DNA from 2 places in the Pseudomonas hygromyciniae genome. Region 2 is predicted to be linked to the other one. Evidence: predicted binding sites of a transcription regulator. Region 2 holds the regulator's gene; the other holds the start of a gene.
What was found. Region 2 encodes LexA, which represses DNA repair genes until DNA is damaged. Its sites were predicted from a motif close to CTGTNTNNNNANACAG; they were not measured.
Positions count from the first base shown of each region.

Region 1: the regulator LexA is predicted to act here: its motif matches at 8,398-8,413, upstream of recN (DNA repair protein RecN).

Region 1 covers NZ_CP070506.1:849,332-859,712, reverse strand. The annotation lists gene carB (carbamoyl-phosphate synthase large subunit) at 1-1,850, opposite strand, end outside; gene carA (glutamine-hydrolyzing carbamoyl-phosphate synthase small subunit) at 1,956-3,092, opposite strand; gene dapB (4-hydroxy-tetrahydrodipicolinate reductase) at 3,352-4,158, opposite strand; gene dnaJ (molecular chaperone DnaJ) at 4,169-5,293, opposite strand; gene dnaK (molecular chaperone DnaK) at 5,610-7,532, opposite strand; gene grpE (nucleotide exchange factor GrpE) at 7,636-8,205, opposite strand; gene recN (DNA repair protein RecN) at 8,438-10,111, shown strand; gene fur (ferric iron uptake transcriptional regulator) at 10,208-10,381, opposite strand, start outside.
Region 2 covers NZ_CP070506.1:4,072,425-4,082,805, forward strand. The annotation lists gene mfd (transcription-repair coupling factor) at 1-841, shown strand, start outside; gene JTY93_RS18095 (CsiV family protein) at 852-1,421, shown strand; gene JTY93_RS18100 (DEAD/DEAH box helicase) at 1,431-4,124, shown strand; gene nagZ (beta-N-acetylhexosaminidase) at 4,185-5,183, opposite strand; gene JTY93_RS18110 (TetR/AcrR family transcriptional regulator) at 5,336-6,043, opposite strand; gene lexA (transcriptional repressor LexA) at 6,307-6,915, shown strand; gene sulA (SOS-induced cell division inhibitor SulA) at 6,926-7,405, shown strand; gene JTY93_RS18125 (hypothetical protein) at 7,556-7,789, opposite strand; gene JTY93_RS18130 (DUF6586 family protein) at 7,988-8,509, opposite strand; gene topA (type I DNA topoisomerase) at 8,652-10,381, opposite strand, start outside.

The DNA of each region.
Region 1 (10,381 bases), 2.8 Mb from region 2:
AAGTACAGACGGTCGGAAGTGTCGTAGTCAGTGGAAACGGTTTCCGGGTTGCAGTTGACCATGATGGTCTCGTACCCGTCTTCGCGCAGGGCGAGGGCGGCGTGGACGCAGCAGTAGTCGAACTCGATGCCTTGGCCGATACGGTTTGGACCGCCGCCCAGGATGATGATCTTGTCGCGGCCCGACGGCGCGGCTTCGCACTCTTCCTCGTAGGTGGAGTACATGTAGGCGGTGTCGGTGGCGAACTCTGCGGCGCAGGTGTCAACGCGCTTGTAGACCGGGAAGATATCCAGCTTGTGGCGATGGGTGCGCAGGTTCTTCTCAGTCACGCCCAGCAGCTTGGCCAGACGCTGATCAGAGAAGCCTTTGCGCTTGAGGCGGAACATCAGGTCGCGGTCGATAGAGGACAGACCCAGGGTCTTGACCTTCTCTTCTTCCTTGATCAGATCTTCGATCTGCACCAGGAACCACGGATCAATCATGTTCATGCCGAAGATGTCTTCGACGGTCATGCCCGCGCGGAAAGCATCAGCCACGTACCAGATACGCTCGGCACCCGGCACGGTCAGCTCGCGTTTGAGCACGCTCATGCTTTCCGGGTTGCTCAGGTCGAGCTTCTCGTCCAGACCGCAAACGCCCACTTCCAGGCCACGCAGGGCTTTCTGCAGGGACTCTTGGAAGGTCCGGCCGATGGCCATGACCTCACCGACCGACTTCATCTGAGTGGTCAGGCGGGCGTCGGCTTTCGGGAATTTCTCGAAAGCGAAGCGCGGCAGCTTAGTGACGACATAGTCGATCGACGGCTCGAAGGACGCCGGCGTAGCACCGCCAGTGATCTCGTTTTGCAACTCGTCCAAGGTGTAACCGATCGCCAGCTTGGCAGCGATGCGCGCAATCGGGAAGCCAGTAGCTTTTGATGCCAGCGCCGAAGAACGCGATACACGCGGGTTCATCTCGATCACGACCATACGGCCCGTGTTCGGGCAGATACCGAACTGAACGTTGGAGCCGCCGGTTTCAACGCCGATCTCACGCAGTACCGCCAACGAGGCGTTACGCATGATCTGGTATTCCTTGTCCGTCAGGGTCTGTGCCGGAGCAACGGTGATCGAGTCACCGGTGTGCACGCCCATGGGGTCGAAGTTTTCAATCGAGCAGACGATGATGCAGTTGTCCTTTTTGTCGCGGACAACTTCCATCTCGTACTCTTTCCAGCCGATCAGGGATTCGTCGATCAGCAGCTCTTTGGTCGGCGACAGGTCCAGACCGCGGGCACAGATTTCTTCGAACTCTTCACGGTTGTAAGCGATACCGCCGCCGGTGCCGCCCATGGTGAAGGACGGACGGATAATGCACGGGAAACCCAGCTTTTCGAGAACCGCGTTAGCTTCTTCCATGCTGTGGGCGATACCCGAGCGCGGGCAATCAAGACCGATGGACTTCATGGCCTTGTCGAAACGCGAACGGTCTTCAGCCTTGTCGATGGTGTCGGCATTGGCGCCAATCATCTCTACGCCGAACTTTTCCAGGATGCCTTCGCGCTCCAGGTCCAGGGCGCAGTTCAGTGCAGTCTGGCCGCCCATGGTCGGCAGCAGTGCATCTGGACGCTCTTTCTCGATGATCTTGGCAACGGTCTGCCACTTGATCGGTTCGATGTAGGTAGCGTCGGCCATGTCCGGGTCGGTCATGATGGTGGCCGGGTTGGAGTTCACCAGGATGACGCGGTAACCCTCTTCGCGCAGGGCCTTGCAGGCCTGGGCGCCGGAGTAGTCGAATTCGCAGGCCTGGCCGATAACGATCGGGCCAGCGCCGAGAATCAGGATGCTTTTTATGTCTGTACGTTTTGGCATGGGTTTGTCACTCAAATCCGCAGGTCAGTCGGCAAGCCGTCTTGAACAATCTTTGAAGAGCCTGAGGGGGCCGCCGGTTTCCCGGGCCGCCCTCAGGCCACTCATTTAGCGTCGCTTGGCCATCTCATTGATGAAACGGTCGAACAGCGGCGCTACGTCGTTCGGGCCCGGGCTCGCTTCAGGGTGGCCCTGGAAGCTGAACGCGCTCTTGTCGGTGCGCTCGATACCCTGCAGGGAACCGTCGAACAGCGACTTGTGAATGGCACGCACGTTGGCCGGCAAGGTGGCTTCATCCACCGCAAAACCGTGGTTCTGGCTGGTGATCATCACTACGCCAGTGTCCAGGTCTTGTACCGGGTGGTTAGCACCATGATGGCCATGGCCCATTTTCAGGGTCTTGGCGCCGGAGGCCAGGGCCAGCAGTTGGTGACCGAGGCAGATACCGAATACCGGGATCTCGGTATCCAGCACTTCCTTGATGGCCTGGATAGCGTAGTCGCAAGGCTCAGGGTCACCTGGACCGTTGGACAGGAACACACCATCTGGCTGCAAGGCCAATACGTCGGCGGCCGGGGTTTGCGCCGGCACCACGGTCACGCGGCAACCGCGCTCGACCAGCATGCGCAGGATGTTGTACTTCACGCCGTAGTCATAAGCGACCACGTGGTAAGGCAGTTCGCTAGCCTCGATGGTCGCGTGGCTGTCGGTCTTCAAGTCCCAGACAGTGGAGCGCCACTCGTACTGCTCTTTGGTGCTGACGACTTTCGCCAGGTCCATGCCTTTCAGGCCAGGGAAGCCTTGCGCTGCGGCAATCGCCGCTTCTTCGGAAATATTGTCACCGACCATGATGCAGCCATTCTGCGAGCCTTTTTCACGCAGGATGCGCGTGAGGCGGCGCGTATCGATACCCGCGATCGCCACAACGTTGTTGGCTTTCAGGTAATCGGACAGCGACATCGTGTTACGCCAGTTGCTCGCAACCAGTGGTAGATCACGAATCACCAGACCAGCCGACCAGACACGATCAGACTCGACATCTTCCGGTGTAGTACCGGTATTGCCGATGTGCGGATAGGTCAGGGTAACGATCTGTTGGGCGTAGGAAGGATCGGTAAGGATTTCCTGATAGCCGGTCATGGCGGTGTTGAACACCACCTCTCCAACGGTCTGACCGTCGGCTCCAATGGCTTCGCCGCGAAAAATGCTGCCATCAGCAAGGGCGAGTATGGCTGGCTTAGTCAAGAAGACCTCCCGTAAATAAAGCCTGAAAGGGCGATCGCAGGTTGTAAAAAAGCGGAGTGACGTATGGACACGTCACCCCGCTTCTTCACTGAATTATTCTGCGCGCTTTTAGTGGACACACTAAAGCTGTAGCTTACAGAAAAAGGGTTTTTTGGTCCACCGCTAAAGAGCCTAAAAGGCAGGAGAATGCGACAGGACGTCGCTTAGCGGGTAAAAACGGGGCCCTAGAGTAATACCCGGGGCCCGTTTTTGCTACTGATTAACGCAGATCCAGCACGTCTTGCATGTCGTAGAGGCCCGCTTCGCGCCCCTCCAGCCACAATGCCGCACGCACGGCGCCCTTGGCAAAGGTCATGCGGCTGGAGGCCTTGTGGGTAATCTCCAGGCGCTCACCTTCGGCAGCAAACAGCACCGTGTGATCACCCACCACGTCACCGCCGCGTACCGTAGCAAAGCCAATGGTCTCGCGCTCACGCGCGCCGGTATGACCTTCGCGACCATACACCGCGACTTTCGACAAATCGCGCCCCAACGCATCGGCAATCACTTCACCCATGCGCATGGCGGTGCCCGATGGCGCATCTACCTTGTGCCGGTGATGGGCCTCGATGATCTCGATATCCGCCTCATCACCCAGCACCCGCGCGGCCATGTCGAGCAACTTCAGCGACAGGTTGACACCCACACTGAAGTTGGCGGCAAACACGATGGGAATATCCTTACCCGCCGCAACGAGCAACTGCTTCTGCTCGGCATTCAGGCCAGTGGTACCAATAACCATGGCCTTACCCGCCTTGCGGCAGAACGCCAGGTTTTTCAGCATCACTTCGGGCAGGGTGAAGTCGATCAACACATCGAATTCATCAGCCACTTGCTCCAGGCTGCCGGACAACGCCACACCGATCCGCCCCAGCGAAGCCAGCTCGCCAGCATCGGCGCCGATCAGCGTACTGCCCGGACGCACGATCGCCGCAGTCAGCCCCGACAGAGGCGAGCGCTGCTGCACCGCTTCCACCAGGTTCTTGCCCATGCGCCCGGCGGCGCCCATCACTGCTATACGTCGCATATCCACGTCCTTACAGGTCGCCGAAGAAGCGCTTCACGCCTTCGAACCAGCCAGCGGTCTTCGGCGAATGGGAGCCATCACCGTCCAGCGAGCCGCGCAATTCTTCGAGCAACTCACGCTGACGACGATCCAGATTGACCGGAGTTTCAACGGCCACACGGCACATCAAGTCGCCCGCCCCACCGCCACGCACTGGCGCAACGCCCTTGCCACGGATCCGGAACTGCTTGCCGGTCTGCGTCCCCTCAGGGATCTTCAGCTTGACCCGGCCATCGAGGGTCGGAATCTCCAGCTCGCCACCCAGGGCGGCATCGACAAAGCTGATCGGCACTTCACAGAACAGGTGCTTGCCGTCGCGCTGGAAGATCGAGTGCTCGCGCACATTGATCACCACGTACAGATCGCCCGTCGGACCACCCTGCGCACCCGCCTCGCCTTCGCCCGACAAACGGATACGGTCGCCGGTATCGACACCCGCCGGCACTTTCACCGACAGCGTCTTGTACTCTTCGACACGCCCTTCGCCGTGGCAAGAGTCGCACGGATCGGAAATGATCTTGCCCTGGCCATGGCAACGCGGGCAGGTTTGCTGCACGGAGAAGAAGCCCTGCTGCATGCGCACCTGACCAATACCGCCACAGGTCGGGCAGGTAATCGGCGAAGAGCCCTTCTTGGCACCTGAACCGTCACACGGCTTGCAATTGACCAGCGTCGGCACGCGGATGTTGACGCTGGTACCGCGCACGGCTTCTTCCAGATTCAGCTCCAGGGTGTAGCGCAAGTCGCTGCCGCGCTGGGCACCGCCGCGCTGACCGCCGCGACCGCCACCGAAGAAGTCGCTGAACACGTCGCCGAAGATATCGGAGAAGTTCTGCCCGCCAAAACCGGCACCGCCCCCCCCCATGCTCGGATCGACACCCGCGTGGCCGTACTGGTCGTAGGCCGCGCGCTTGTTCGGATCACACAGGCATTCGTAGGCCTCGTTGGCCTCCTTGAACAATTCTTCGGATTCTTTGTTATCCGGATTACGGTCCGGGTGGTGCTTCATCGCCAGGCGACGGTAAGCCTTCTTCAGGTCCGCCTCGCTGGAGCCGCGCTCCACACCCAATACTTCGTAATAGTCACGCTTTGCCATAAGTCTTTGCACTCTTAAGGACGTCCGGCAAAACCCTCCTGAGCCTGCCAAACTCGTTGAGCCCCAATACAGGCCCGGACCCAACTCACGTCAAATTCAACGATCCTGGTCTTTACTGCTCTCAGCCGAGACCCAGCTAAAAACGCGGTGATTGTTGATCGCAAAGCAGGAGCATTCCCGATCACACCGCCAACATCCGAACCTTGTCGCATGTTGTAAAAATTCGCGTACCCCAGACACGCCAACGCGGGAGCAAGCTCCCGCGCGGCGACATCCTACCAGTCACCGCTTGATAGCGGTCAACCGGGCGACCAAGTTACTTCTTCTGGTCTTCTTTTACTTCTTCGAACTCGGCATCGACAACATCATCGTGCTTGGCTTCAGGCTCTGCCTGTTGCGCGGCACCGTCAGCTGGCTGGCCTTGCTCGGCGTACATCTTCTGAGCTACTGGCGCGGAGACTTTCGACAGCTCCTCAACCTTGGCTTCGATAGTGGCCTTGTCATCACCTTTAACGGCGGCTTCCAGGGCAACCACTGCAGCTTCGATTGCAGTCTTCTCTTCAGCAGTCACTTTGTCGCCAGCATCAGCGATCATTTTGCGCGTCGAGTGAACCAGTGCATCACCCTGGTTGCGGGCAGCGGCCAGCTCTTCGAACTTGCGATCTTCCTCGGCGTTCTTTTCAGCATCGTTGATCATCTGCTGAATTTCTTCCTCGGACAGGCCGGAGTTGGCCTTGATCACGATCGACTGAGTCTTGCCAGTAGCCTTGTCCTTGGCGCCTACGTGCAGAATGCCGTTGGCGTCGATGTCGAAGGTCACTTCAATCTGTGGCACGCCACGTGGAGCTGGTGGAATCTCGGCCAGGTCGAACTTGCCCAGGGACTTGTTCTGCGCAGCCTGCTTACGCTCACCTTGCAGCACGTGAATGGTCACTGCGCCCTGATTGTCATCGGCAGTCGAGAACACTTGCGATTTCTTGGTAGGAATCGTGGTGTTTTTCTCGATCAGCGCAGTCATCACGCCGCCCATGGTTTCGATGCCCAGGGTCAGCGGGCTGACGTCCAGCAGCAGCACGTCTTTCACGTCGCCGGCCAATACCGCACCCTGGATGGCAGCACCCATGGCAACGGCTTCGTCCGGGTTGACGTCTTTACGCGCTTCTTTACCGAAGAACTCGGTAACTTTCTGCTGCACCAGCGGCATACGGGTCTGACCACCGACCAGAATCACGTCGTTGATCGAGCCAACATCGATACCCGAGTCTTTCAGGGCGATGCGGCAAGGTTCGATGGTGCGCTGAACCAGGTCTTCAACCAGCGATTCCAGCTTGGCGCGCGAGATTTTCACGTTCAAGTGCTTAGGACCGGTGGCGTCTGCAGTGATGTACGGCAGGTTCACGTCGGTCGAATTGCTCGAAGACAGTTCGATCTTGGCTTTTTCAGCGGCTTCTTTCAGGCGCTGCATCGCCAGCGGGTCACCCTTGAGGTTCATGCCGCTTTCTTTCTTGAATTCGTCTACGAGGTAGTCGATCAGACGGATGTCAAAGTCTTCACCACCCAGGAACGTGTCACCGTTGGTCGCCAACACTTCAAACTGGTGCTCGCCATCGACTTCAGCGATTTCGATCACGGAAACGTCGAAAGTACCGCCACCCAGGTCATAAACGATCACGGTGTGGTCGCCCTTGGCCTTGTCCATGCCATAGGCCAGAGCAGCCGCGGTGGGTTCGTTGATGATACGTTTTACGTCCAGGCCCGCGATACGGCCGGCGTCCTTGGTCGCCTGGCGCTGGCTGTCGTTGAAGTAGGCCGGAACGGTGATCACCGCTTCGGTCACTGCTTCACCGAGGTAATCTTCGGCAGTCTTCTTCATCTTTTTCAAGATTTCAGCCGAGATTTGCGGTGGCGACATTTTCTGGCCGTTCACTTCAACCCAGGCGTCACCGTTGTCGGCCTTGGCGATCTTGTACGGAACCATCTTGATGTCTTTCTGTACGACTTCTTCGTCGAACTTACGACCGATCAAACGCTTCACCGCGTACAGGGTGTTATGCGGATTGGTCACAGCCTGACGCTTGGCGGACTGGCCTACCAGGATTTCGCCGTCGTTGGCGTAAGCCACGATGGAAGGGGTAGTACGTGCGCCTTCGGCGTTCTCAATAACCTTGGATACGCCGTTTTCCAGCACGGAGACGCAGGAGTTGGTAGTCCCCAGGTCGATACCGATAATTTTGCCCATGATTCACTCTCCCGAAACTTTGGATTTGGTTGCCGCAGCAGTGGTGGCTAACTGCGGTAGCACTTAAACGCTTGACTTATAAATGGGGTCGTTACGAACGATTTCAAGCCTGCTCATCAATCGATGGCGAAACCGGTGCGGGAGCCTTGCTCACCACCACCATCGCCGGGCGCAACAGGCGACCATTGAGCTGGTAGCCCTTCTGGAACACTTTCAACACGCTATTGGGCTCAAGGTCAGCATTTTCCTGCATGGCCATGGCCTGGTGATGCTCGGCATTGAACGGCTCGCCGCCTTGTGGATCGATGGCTTCCAACTGATAACGCTTCAGGGTGTCCTGGAACATTTTCAGGGTCAGTTCGATCCCTTCGCGCATGGCACGAATGTTTTCGTCGTCCGGGCTGGACAGTTCCAGGCCGCGCTCCAGGCTGTCGATGATCGGCAACAGATCACCGGCAAACTTCTCCAGCGCGAACTTGTGGGCTTTCTCTACATCCTGCTCGGCGCGGCGGCGGACGTTCTGCAGATCGGCAGCAACACGCAAAGCCTGATCCTGAGCGCCTGCCAGTTGCTCTTCGAGCACTTGCACACGAGCCGCCAGGTCTTCACCCGCTGCCTGCGAGGCCTGGTTGGCGTCTGGGTTTTGCGTATCCAGCGTCTGTTCGTCAGCCATAATTTTCTCCTTTCAGAATCCTGCGCGAACTCAACTCGCGCTTCTGTTCCGGTATATGGGGCCACAATTTCCAGGTTCAAGGGCCGACATGCCCTGACTCATACTTTCCCGCACATTCCACATCGCACTAAAAAATGCCGACATCCAAGCAAATTGAGCTAAACCTCAGGATTGTCAGCGCCAAACAAAACACTGTATAAATAACCAGACCTAAAGCCTGGGAGCAGCCACTATGCTGGTTCACCTGTCCGTACATAACTACGCCATCGTCGAGCATCTGGATCTTGAACTGGATCGCGGGATGAGCGTAATCACAGGCGAAACCGGCGCCGGCAAATCGATCATGCTCGATGCCCTGGGCCTGACCCTGGGCGATCGCGCCGACAGCGGCGTGGTTCGCCCCGGCGCAGACAAGGCCGATATCCTGGCGACTTTTGATTTGGCGGATATCCCGGAAGCCAGCGCCTGGCTTGCCGAACGCGACCTCGATAACGACGGCCCGTGCATTCTGCGCCGCGTGATCACCGCTGAAGGCCGCTCGCGGGGCTATATCAATGGCACGCCCTGCCCCCTTGGCGACCTGAAAGCCCTGGGCGAATTGCTGATCGATATCCACAGCCAGCACGAACATCAATCCCTGCTGAAAACCGACACTCATCGCCGGCTCCTGGATGAATACGCCGGCGCCACCGACCTGGCGCGCCAGGTGCAACTGGCCGCACAGCGCTGGCGCCAGACCCGCCTGGAGCTGGAGCGCCTGTCCAACTCCGGCGACGAGCAGCGGGCCCGCCACCAACTCCTCAGTTATCAGTTGGAAGAGCTGGAAAGCCTGGGCTTGGGCGAAACCGAGCTGGAACAGCTGGAGCAGGAGCACAAGAACCTGACCAATGCCGAAACATTGCTGGGCATTTGTCGCCAGGTTGTCGAGCAATGCAGCGAAAGCGATTCCGGCAATGTGCTGAATGCATTGACGGCAAGCCTTAACCGCCTATCGAGCGTGAACAGCGGCTCTGGCTCGCTGAATGAAGCCACCACCCTGCTGACCAGTGCGCAGATCCAGGTAGAAGAGGCGGTTGGCGAGCTGAACCGCTTCCTTGACCACTTCGATGCCGATCCGGCGCGCCTGCAAGAGATAGAAGAGCGCCTCGACACTATCTATACGCTGGCGCGCAAACATCGGATCCAGCCAACTGAAGTGGCAGCCATGCAGCAAAAACTGCTGGACGAGATCGAAACCCTGAATGCCAACGATGAATCCATCGAGCGCCTGGGCGATGAACTGGCCTCTTTCGCCCGCCACTATCAGGAAAAAGCCCGGGAGCTGAGCGACCTGCGCCAGCAAGCAGCAACCGGCCTGGCCTGCGCCGTGGAACAGGAAATCCAACGCCTGGGCATGCCCGGCGGGCGCTTCACCATCGAGTTGCACGCCAACAGTGGCAACGAGCTGCAGCCTAATGGCCTGGAGCAGGTGGAACTGCTGGTGAGCGCCAACCCCGGCCAACCTCTCAAGGCACTGGCCAAGGTGGCGTCTGGCGGCGAACTGTCACGGATCAGCCTGGCGATCCAGGTCATTACTGCCCAGACTTCGCGCGTACCCACACTGGTATTCGACGAAGTGGACGTGGGGATCGGCGGGCCGACCGCAGAAATCGTCGGCCAATTGTTGCGTCGCCTCGGCGAACGCGGGCAGGTACTGACCGTTACCCACTTGCCCCAAGTGGCAGCCCAGGGGCATCAGCATCTGTTTGTACATAAGGTCAGGGGCAGCGATGCGACACATACTGCTGTGTCCAAGCTGAACAAGACCGAACGGGTCGAAGAAGTCGCGCGCATGCTCGGCGGCATCGATCTGACCAAAGAGTCCCTGGCCCATGCGAAGAAAATGGTGGTGACGGCGAAGGCCTGAGCCCTATTTCACCCTGGGTTTCCCCCCGATAGAAAACACGAAGGCGACCCTAGGGTCGCCTTCGATCGTTTCGCAGAGTGAATCTGCGTAGCTTTCTTACTTTTTCTTACGTATGTACAGAACCAGATTGTGGTCAACCAAATCGAATCCGTGCTCCTCAGCAATCTTGTGCTGCAGCGCCTCGATCTCGGGGCTGGTGAACTCGATAACCTCATTGGTATCCAGGTCAACCATGTGGTCGTGATGACCACCGTCAGCCAGTTCAAATAC
Region 2 (10,381 bases):
GACCATTATCGAGACCGGCATCGACGTGCCGAGCGCCAATACCATCATCATCGAGCGTGCCGACAAATTCGGCCTGGCGCAGTTGCACCAACTGCGTGGCCGGGTCGGGCGCAGTCACCACCAGGCCTACGCCTACCTGCTGACGCCACCGCGCCAGCAGATTACCGGTGATGCTGAAAAGCGCCTGGAAGCCATCGCCAACACCCAGGACCTGGGCGCCGGATTTGTACTGGCCACCAACGATCTGGAAATCCGTGGCGCCGGCGAATTGCTGGGCGACGGCCAGAGCGGGCAGATCCAGGCCGTGGGCTTCACCCTTTATATGGAAATGCTGGAGCGAGCGGTCAAGGCCATCCGCAAAGGCGAGCAACCTAATCTCGATCAACCCCTGGGCGGCGGCCCGGAAATCAACCTGCGTTTGCCGGCGTTGATTCCCGAGGACTACCTGCCGGATGTGCATGCACGGCTGATCCTGTACAAGCGCATCGCCTCGGCCACCGACGAAGAAGGTCTCAAGGACCTGCAAGTAGAAATGATCGACCGCTTCGGTCTGCTGCCGGAACCGACCAAAAACCTGGTGCGCCTGACCCTGCTCAAGTTGCAGGCCGAGCAACTGGGGATCAAGAAGGTCGACGCGGGCCCCCAGGGCGGGCGTATCGAGTTCGAAGCGCAGACACCGGTGGACCCGTTGGTATTGATCAAGTTGATCCAGGGCCAACCCAACCGCTACAAATTCGAAGGCGCCACACTGTTCAAATTCATGGTGCCGATGGAACGTGCAGAAGAGCGCTTTAATACATTGGAGGCGCTGCTTGAACGCCTCACCCCAAAATCTGCTTGAAGGACGCCCCATGCGCCTGCTTCGTATCCTGAGCCTGTTGTTGGTGGTAGTCGCACCTTCGGCGTTTGCCGACAGCCTCTACCAGGTGGAAATGATCCTGATCCGCCAGAATGCGGAGCCGGTCATCAACAGCCGGCCGGCCCCGGAAGACTGGGCCTCTGGGGCCCCACGCCAAAGTATCGAGAAAATCAGCCCGCCGCGCCTGAACAACATCGTCGAAAAACTCCAGGCCAGTGGCGACTACACCGTGCTGCTGCACAAGGCCTGGGAGCAGAACCTGGGCGAACAGCCCGTGAAGATGAAAATCACCGACGGCCAGGAGCAGTTCGGCCAGTTCCCCATCCAGGGCACCCTGGACCTGCAACTGGGGCGCTTTACCCGTATTGACGCAAGCTTCTGGCTCAACCAGTTCGACAACAATGGCAGCGTGATTGCCAGCGAACACCTGAGCCAGCCGGACGTGCGCACCAAGAACAACCAGCTCAACTACCTGGACGGCGGCCACCTGGCTCTGCTGATCAAGATCACCTCCCTCACCGCCAAGCCACCGAGCGCACCACCGCCCGGCCTGGCGGACTGATCCTGCGCCATGTCCCTGCCGTCGTCGCTGACCAAGCCCCTGGCGCCTTCCTGGGCCAACCGTTTCAAAGAGCAAAGCCTGGAACGTGGCCGGCGCTACGCTCTGGAAAATCGAGTGCGGATCGTCGAGTCGGGCGACAGCACCATCATCGCCAGTTGCGAAGGCTCGGGAGGGAATGTCTACCGCCAGACCATTTCCCTGCGCGAGTCGGCCAAAGGCACCTTGATCCTGGTGGACAGCCGCTGCACCTGCCCCGTACACACCAACTGCAAACACATTGCCGCGGTGCTGCTGCAGGTCCAGGAAACCCTGGCCTATCCGGCAGCAGCCAAGGATGCCGAGCTGTTGGAAAAGCTCCAGGCCGTACTGGACAACCGCGTGGTGTTGCCACAAGTGGTGCTCGAGGATGTACAGCCCATTCCCCGGCTGTGGCTGGCCAGTATCGAGTTCAGCGCCTTTGAGCCGCGCAACGGCAAGATGCAGCGCTATATCCAGCACCGGGCGGCGCTGTCGTTCAATTACCAGGGTAACTACGTCAGCGGCCAGAAAAACGCCGATATCATTGTGCGCCAGGAAACCCAGAGCCTGCGGATCAAGCGTCACCCCGAGGTGGAGCAAGGCTTTCGAGAACACCTGCGCCTGCTTGGCTTCAAGATCGCCACGCGCCAGAGCAAGGCCTTGCCGGAAAGCGCCGGCGAGCTGTTTGAGATGGTCAACGACAGTGCCTGGCTGAACTTCACCCTCAACGCATCGCCGAGCCTACGCGCCGAGGGCTGGGAGTTGCAGATCGATGAGGATTTCGGCTTCGACCTGAGCCCGGTCGACGACTGGTACGCCAGCGTCGATGAAGTGCCGGAGCGCGACTGGTTCGACCTGGAGCTGGGCATTATCGTCAATGGCGAACGCCTGAGCCTGCTGCCGATCCTGCTGAACCTGATGCGCTCCCACACCGAAATCCTCAACCCGGAAAAACTCGCGCGCCGCCGCGACGACGAACTGATCCTGGTGAACATCCCCGGCCTGCCCAATGGCGGCCACGGCCCATTGCAAGTGGCGCTGCCCTATGGTCGGCTCAAACCGGTGCTGGCCACCCTCGGCGAGTTCTACCTGCAAGAGCCCGGCACCACCGCCTTGCGCCTGGCCAAGGCCGACGCCATTCGCCTCAATCCGCTGGAAGACCTGCCGCTGCAATGGGAAGGCGGCGAGCAGATCCGCAACTTTGCCCAGCGCCTGCGCGACATCAAGGACTTCACCTGCGCAGCACCCGAAGGCCTGAACGCGACGTTGCGCCCCTACCAGCTCGAAGGCCTGAGCTGGATGCAGTCCCTACGTCAACTGGAAGTGGGCGGGATTCTCGCGGACGACATGGGCCTGGGCAAAACCCTGCAGACCCTGGCGCATATTCTCAGCGAAAAAATCGCTGGGCGCCTGGACCGGCCGTGCATGGTGGTGATGCCCACCAGCCTGATCCCCAACTGGCTCGACGAAGCGGCGCACTTCACCCCGCAACTCAAGGTGCTGGCGCTGTACGGTGCCGGGCGCAAAAAACACTTCACCCAGTTGCAGGATTACGACCTGTTGCTGACCACCTATGCCCTGCTGCCCAAGGACATCGAGCAACTGGCCACGCAGCCGCTGCATGTGCTGATCCTCGATGAAGCCCAATACATCAAGAACCCCACCAGCAAGGCCGCCCAGGCCGCCCGCGAGCTCAATGCCCGCCAGCGCCTGTGCCTGAGCGGCACCCCCCTGGAAAATCATCTGGGCGAGCTGTGGTCGCTGTTCCACTTCTTGCTGCCGGGTTGGCTGGGCGATGTAAAAAGCTTCAACCGGGATTACCGCGTGCCCATCGAAAAACGCGGCAGCGACGTGCGATTGCAGCACCTCAATGGTCGGATCAAACCGTTCTTGCTGCGTCGCACCAAGGAACAGGTGGCCACCGAATTGCCGCCCAAGACCGAGATCATCCATTGGGTCGATCTCAATGAAGCCCAGCGTGATGTGTACGAAACCATGCGCCTGGCCATGGACAAGAAGGTGCGCGACGAGATCACGCGCAAGGGCGTGGCTCGCAGCCAGATCATCATCCTTGAAGCGCTGCTTAAGCTGCGTCAGGTCTGTTGCGACCTGCGCCTGGTCAACGATGCAACCCTGCCGGCGCGCGGCAGCAGCTCCGGCAAACTCGACAGCCTGATGGAGATGCTCGACGAACTGTTTGCCGAAGGGCGCAGGATCCTGCTGTTCTCCCAGTTCACCTCGATGCTCAGCCTGATTGAGATCGAGCTGAAAAAACGCGGAGTCGCCTATGCCTTGCTGACCGGCCAGACTCGCGATCGGCGCACGCCGGTGAAGGATTTCCAGAGCGGCAAGCTGCAGATCTTCCTGATCAGCCTCAAGGCTGGCGGCGTCGGGCTTAACCTGACCGAAGCCGATACCGTGATCCACTACGACCCGTGGTGGAACCCGGCCACAGAAAACCAGGCCACTGACCGTGCGTATCGCATCGGCCAGCAGAAGCCGGTGTTTGTGTACAAGATGATTGCCCGCGGCACTGTGGAAGAGAAGATCCAGGCGTTGCAGCAGGAGAAGTCAGACTTGGCGGCGGGCGTGCTGGATGGTCGCACCACTGGCGACTGGAAGCTGGGCAACGAAGATATCGAGGCGCTGTTTGCGCCGTTGCCCAATAAGCAAGAGAAGCGTTGACGGTCAGCCGTCCCTGTGGCGAGCGGGCTTGTCGGAACGCCACAGACACCTGTCTCAGGCTTATTCGATCAACTGCGCTTCCCGAAGCGCACAGAGCGCTGCCAACCAACGCGGGTCCTGCTTATAGTCAGTCGAGGCAATCGCCTGCCCACGCATCCGGGCAATCCGTGCCGACGGCGTAACCTTCATGCGCTGGGCGGCGCTCAGGGCCAACTCGGCGGCCGCACGGTCATTGCACACCAGACCCATATCGCAACCTGCGCTCAAGGCCGCCTCGATACGGCTCGCCGCATCCCCCACCACATGGGCACCGGCCATGGACAGGTCATCACTGAAAATCACCCCATCGAACTGCAACTCACCGCGCAGGATGTCCTGCAGCCAGCGACGCGAGAAGCCAGCCGGCTGGTTATCGACCTGCGGATAGATGACATGGGCCGGCATGACGGCGGCCAATTGCTTGCTCAAGCGCGCGAACGGCACCAGGTCACGGCTGCGAAGCTGCTCCAGGCTGCGTTCATCCACGGGAATGGCGACGTGGGAATCTGCCTCAGCCCAACCGTGACCCGGAAAGTGTTTGCCGGTGGCCGCCATGCCGGCGCTGTTCATGCCCCGGATAAAGGCGCCAGCCAACAGCGCGGCACGCTCGGGATCACCTTCGAACGCGCGCGTGCCTACGACCGCGCTGCGTTGGTAGTCGAGGTCCAGCACTGGGGCGAAGCTCAGGTCCAAGCCGACGGCCAACACTTCCGTAGCCATGACCCAGCCGCACTGCTCGGCCAGGTATTCGGCATTGGGATTGTCTGCCAGCGCACGCATGGCCGGCAGGCGGACAAACCCCTGGCGCAGGCGCTGGACACGGCCACCCTCCTGGTCGACAGCCAGCAACAGGTCCGGGCGCACCGCGCGAATGGCGGCGCTCAACTCCCGCACTTGGCGCGGATGCTCGATGTTGCGCGCAAAAATGATCAGGCCGCCCACTTCAGGCTGGCGCAACAAGTGGCGATCTTCAGCCGTCAGCCAGGTGCCGGCGACGTCCACCATCAAAGAGCCTTGCAGGGCAGCAGTCATAAATTTTCCTTGAATGACGCGCGCACTCCACTACCTCGCCAGGTCAAGCCTGGCAAGGCGGTGGGGTACGGGTAAATATTTGAAATCGGCATGGGCGGCTAGCTTAGCGGATGCAAGCGGTGGCGCCCAGACGCCAGTGGTTAAACCTTGGCAGCCACAGGGACGGACTTGCTGCGCGGGCGCAACTGAGCGGCAGCCATGGCCGGGTCGGTGACACCACTTTCGGCGCGCATACCAGCAGCCAGGAACGGCACCATCAAGCGCATGACCTGCTCGATGGAGGTGTTGACCCCGAAATCCGTCTCGGCGATGGCGCGCAAAGCCTTGATCCCGGACATGCTGAACGCTGCGGCGCCGAGCATGAAGTGTACGCGCCAGAACAATTCGATCGGGGGAATACGCGGAGCCGCCTCATTCACCAGCAGCATGTAGCGACGGAATACCTTGCCATACATGTCTTCGAGATAACGCCGCAAGTGGCCCTGGCTCTGACTGAACGCCAGGCCCAGCAGACGCATGAAGATCGACAAGTCGTTGCCACTGCGTGGTTGTACCACCAGCGCTTGCTCGACGAGGATTTCCAGCAGCTCTTCCAGGCTCGGCTTGCTGTCGGGCTTGGTCTGGCGCCGCTCCAGCTCACGGTCGAGACTGATGCAGAACGGCCCCAGGAAACGTGAGAATACTGCCTGGATCAGGGCTTTTTTCGAGCCGAAATGATAGTTCACTGCCGCCAGGTTGACCCCAGCCTTGCTGGTGATCAGCCGCAATGAAGTTTCAGCAAATCCTTTTTCCGCGAACAACTGCTCGGCAGCATCGAGAATGCGTTCAACGGTTTCCGACTGGGCCATGGGTACTCCGCCTGACAAACACTTGTTTGAAACATACGTTTCACCCTGTGCAATGTCAAGCCTGCAGGTCCGTTTTCCGGCCGGGCAGTCACCCGATTCGTACCTATTTAATCACATCTTCAGCGGCCTGTAGGCAGCGCTATCTCCAGGCTTTGCAAGGACCGACGGATGACCGTCCGGCGGACTCGGCAAAAACGATGATTGCCAAGCGCAGTTCACTGTATATAATCCCAGTCACTGTATAAAAAGACAGAGCGATCAACATGCTAAAACTGACGCCACGCCAAGCTGAGATTCTCGCTTTTATCAAGCGCTGCCTCGACGACAACGGCTATCCGCCGACCCGGGCGGAAATCGCCCTGGAGCTGGGATTCAAATCCCCCAACGCTGCGGAAGAACACCTGAAGGCCCTTGCCCGCAAGGGTGCAATCGAAATGACCCCAGGTGCATCCCGTGGCATTCGTATCCCTGGCTTCGAAGCCAAGGCTGACGAATCGACGCTGCCGATCATCGGCCGGGTCGCTGCCGGTGCGCCGATTCTTGCACAACAGCACGTCGAAGAGTCCTGCAATATCAACCCGACCTTCTTCCATCCTCGCGCCGACTACCTGCTGCGGGTCCATGGCATGAGCATGAAGGACGTGGGCATCTTCGACGGCGACCTGCTGGCCGTCCATACCACCCGTGAAGCACGCAACGGTCAGATCGTCGTGGCGCGCATTGGCGACGAAGTGACGGTCAAGCGCTTCAAACGCGAGGGCAGCAAAGTCTGGCTGCTGGCGGAAAACCCTGAGTTTTCACCGATTGAAGTCAACCTGAAGGATCAGGACCTGGTGATCGAAGGCTTGAGTGTCGGCGTTATTCGCCGCTAACGGAGGCATCATGCAGTTCCCACACGCGCAACAACATACACAACTGCCGCTGTTTGAGGCCTTCCTGGCCCAGCCACTTGCACCGATCCTCAGCGAGGCGGTGGAGTCCCCATGGACCGCCCCCGCCGAACCGGAGGTATTCAGTGAATTGTCGTTGCGCGGCGCTGCCGGGAACTGCCTGAGCTTGCTGGCTCCGATTCTGCGTGAACTGAGCGAGGAGCAGGATGCCCGCTGGCTGACTCTGATCGCCCCGCCCTCCAGCCTGACCCAGGCCTGGCTGCGGGATGCGGGCCTGAACCGCGAGCGTATCCTGCTGCTGCAACCACGCGGCACCCAGAGCGCCCAGCAACTGACTTGCGAAGCGTTGCGACTGGGGCGTAGCCATACCGTCGTCAGTTGGCTGAATCCGCTGGGCGCTTCAGCCAAGCAACAGTTGATCAGTGCGGCACGCACAGGCGATGCACAAAGCTTGAACATTCGATTGGGGTAAAGCCCGAGACTGACGCGCAACGCGTTATCGGGAGTATTACAGGTCGTCCGATTGCAGCCTGACGTCAGGTCAGTGCCTGCGATGGACGCAAGGCTTCTACAGGATTGAGAAGCCGATTGAGAATTTGAATCTTAAAAACGACAAACGGACTCAGTGAAGAATCCGCGGACCGTCGTCTTTCTCTGGTTCGCCTTCAGCCAAGCGCCCCGCCATCTGCACACCCACGCTCAACATGGCTTTTGCCACTTCCACGTGCTGGCCTTGCAGAAATGCCTTGGCATCTTCGGAAAAGTCCAAAGTCACCAGAGAACCCTCGTCCTCAGCCCTGCGCAGCTCAATTCGGCCGTCGGGCAATTCAACAATTTCCAGAAAGGACGTTGGCATAAAAATCTGTTCTCCACGAAAGGCCAGCATTATATCAGTCATCAACGCGGCCTCGCTCAGGATCTGAACAGCTTTCTTTACGGCTTGATGAATGGTCTGTATGAGCTAGCTTGCCAGCGATAGCGGTCTGCCGGCCAACTTTGCATTGCTTGATCAATTGTTATCGCCGGCAAGCCGGCTCCTACATTGCTCTGCCTCTCAGCACTCGTTCAAGCCATCCCGAAAGCGGATAGCCAGCTTCTTCAGCTCCTGACGCCAGCTCTCCAACTCGGCCCGGCTCAGCGGCTCGGGACCTTCGTCTTCCAGACTGACCGCAACAATCAGCGGCTGGGTCACATCGCCCTTGGGCTTGTGCGGCACACGCGGGGGCTGGAACATCGCCGAATGCGCAGCCAGCAAACGTGCCAGCCAGCTGTCAGGGCTGCGGGCCATTTCCACCAACTCGGCCAACTCAGGGATGGCCAGGGATTCCAGCACCTCGCGGGTCAGGATATCCTCGGCCCGTGGCGCATGCGCCTGGGGCAAGCGATAGAAGCCGGCAATTTCATGACACAGCCCCAGCAAGGCGCCATACAGATGGAACAACGCCGACTCCCGCCCCGCCTGGACCAGCGCGATAGCGTTCATCTCCTTCCCTTCCTCGGCACGACCAAGGGCTTCCAGGGACAAACCCGCGAAGTAAATTTTCTGGTTGGTACGGGTATAGAGTTCGTTAGCCATGACGGCAGTCTCCACAACGACATAAACGTGATGCTGGCTTTGCAGGAGCGAGTTTACTCGCGAAAAACCCGAGAACAACGCAGTGCATCGGGTTTATCGCGTTATCGTCAACGACCTTCGCGAGCAAGCTCGCTCCTACAGATCAAGCGCCCTGGCGCTTGTCCTCGACCTTCCACTTACCGCCGTCGTAGAACGCCTTCCAGCCCGTAGGCTTGCCGTCCACTTCGGTCTGCACGTACTGCTCCTTGGTCTTGCGGCTGTAGCGGATCACAGCCGGACGACCATCGGGATCCTTCTTCGGCGCTTCACACAGGAAGTGGTACTTCGGATCGATCTCATCCTTGTGCGGCACGATCTCCATCACCAATGGTGCACGGGTCTCGCGGTTTTTCGGGAACTGGCTGGCGGCCAGGAACAGGCCCGAAGCGCCGTCACGCAGGATGTAGGTGTCGTTGACCTTCTCGCACTTGAGCTCGGGCATCTTCACCGGGTCCATCTTCGGCGGCGCCGCGTCACCGCTTTTCAGCAGTTTGCGGGTGTTCTTGCAGGTCGGGTTGGTGCAACCGAAGAACTTGCCGAAACGGCCGGTCTTGAGCTGCATCTCGCTGCCGCACTTGTCGCACTCCAGGCTCGGACCTTCGTAGCCCTTGATGCGATAGGTGCCTTCTTCGATCTCGTAGCCGTTGCAATCCGGGTTGTTACCGCAGATATGCAGCTTGTGCTTCTCATCCAGCAGGTAGGCATCCATGGCCGTGCTGCAGATCGGGCAACGGTGCTTGCCACGCAACACCAGCGACTCGGATTCACCCTCGTCGTCGGCGGCGATTTCATCACCCGGTACCAGGTTGACCGTGGCCTTGCAGCGCTCTTTGGGCGGCAGGCTATAGCCCGAGCAACCCAGGAACACACCGGTAGACGCGGTGCGGATCTGCATCGGCCGCCCGCAGGTGGTGCACGGAATATCCGTCATCACCGGCTGGTTGGCGCGCATGCCGTTTTCCGGGCTCTCGGCTACTTCGAGTTTTTTCTTGAAGTCGCCATAGAACTCGTCGAGTACGTTTTTCCAGTCACGCTCGCCCTGGGCCACGTCATCGAGGTTCTCCTCCATGCCGGCGGTAAAGCCGTAGTCCATCAGGTTGGAGAAGCTCTCAGACAAACGCTCGGTAACGATATCGCCCATCTTTTCCGAATAGAAACGACGGTTATGCAGGGCCACGTAGCCACGGTCCTGGATGGTGGAAATGATCGCCGCGTAGGTCGAAGGACGACCAATGCCACGCTTCTCCATCTCCTTAACCAGGCTGGCTTCCGAATAACGCGCAGGCGGCTTGGTGAAGTGCTGGCTCGGATCAAGCTTGATCAGCTTCATCACATCGCCCTGGGCCATGTCCGGCAACACGTCGTCGTCGCCTGGCTTGGCGATTTGCGGCATCACCCGGGTGTAGCCGTCGAACTTGAGGATACGGCCCTTGGCACGCAGCTCGAATTCCCCGGCACCCACGGTGACAGTCGTGGACAGGTATTGCGCCGGCAGCATCTGGCAAGCCAGGAACTGGCGCCAGATCAGCTCGTAGAGGCGCTCAGCGTCGCGCTCCATGCCACTGAGTTTGCTTGGCTCGGTATTGGCATCGGAGGGACGAATCGCTTCGTGAGCCTCTTGTGCGCCTTCCTTGCTGCTATAGACGTTTGGCTTCTCCGGCAGGTACTTCTTGCCGAACTCGCTTTCAATATAAGTACGCGCCATCGCCACCGCGTCCACCGACAGGTTGGTGGAGTCGGTACGCATGTAAGTGATGTAGCCCGCTTCGTACAGACGCTGGGCCATCATCATCGTCTTCTTCACCCCAAAGCCCAGGCGGTTGCTCGCGGCCT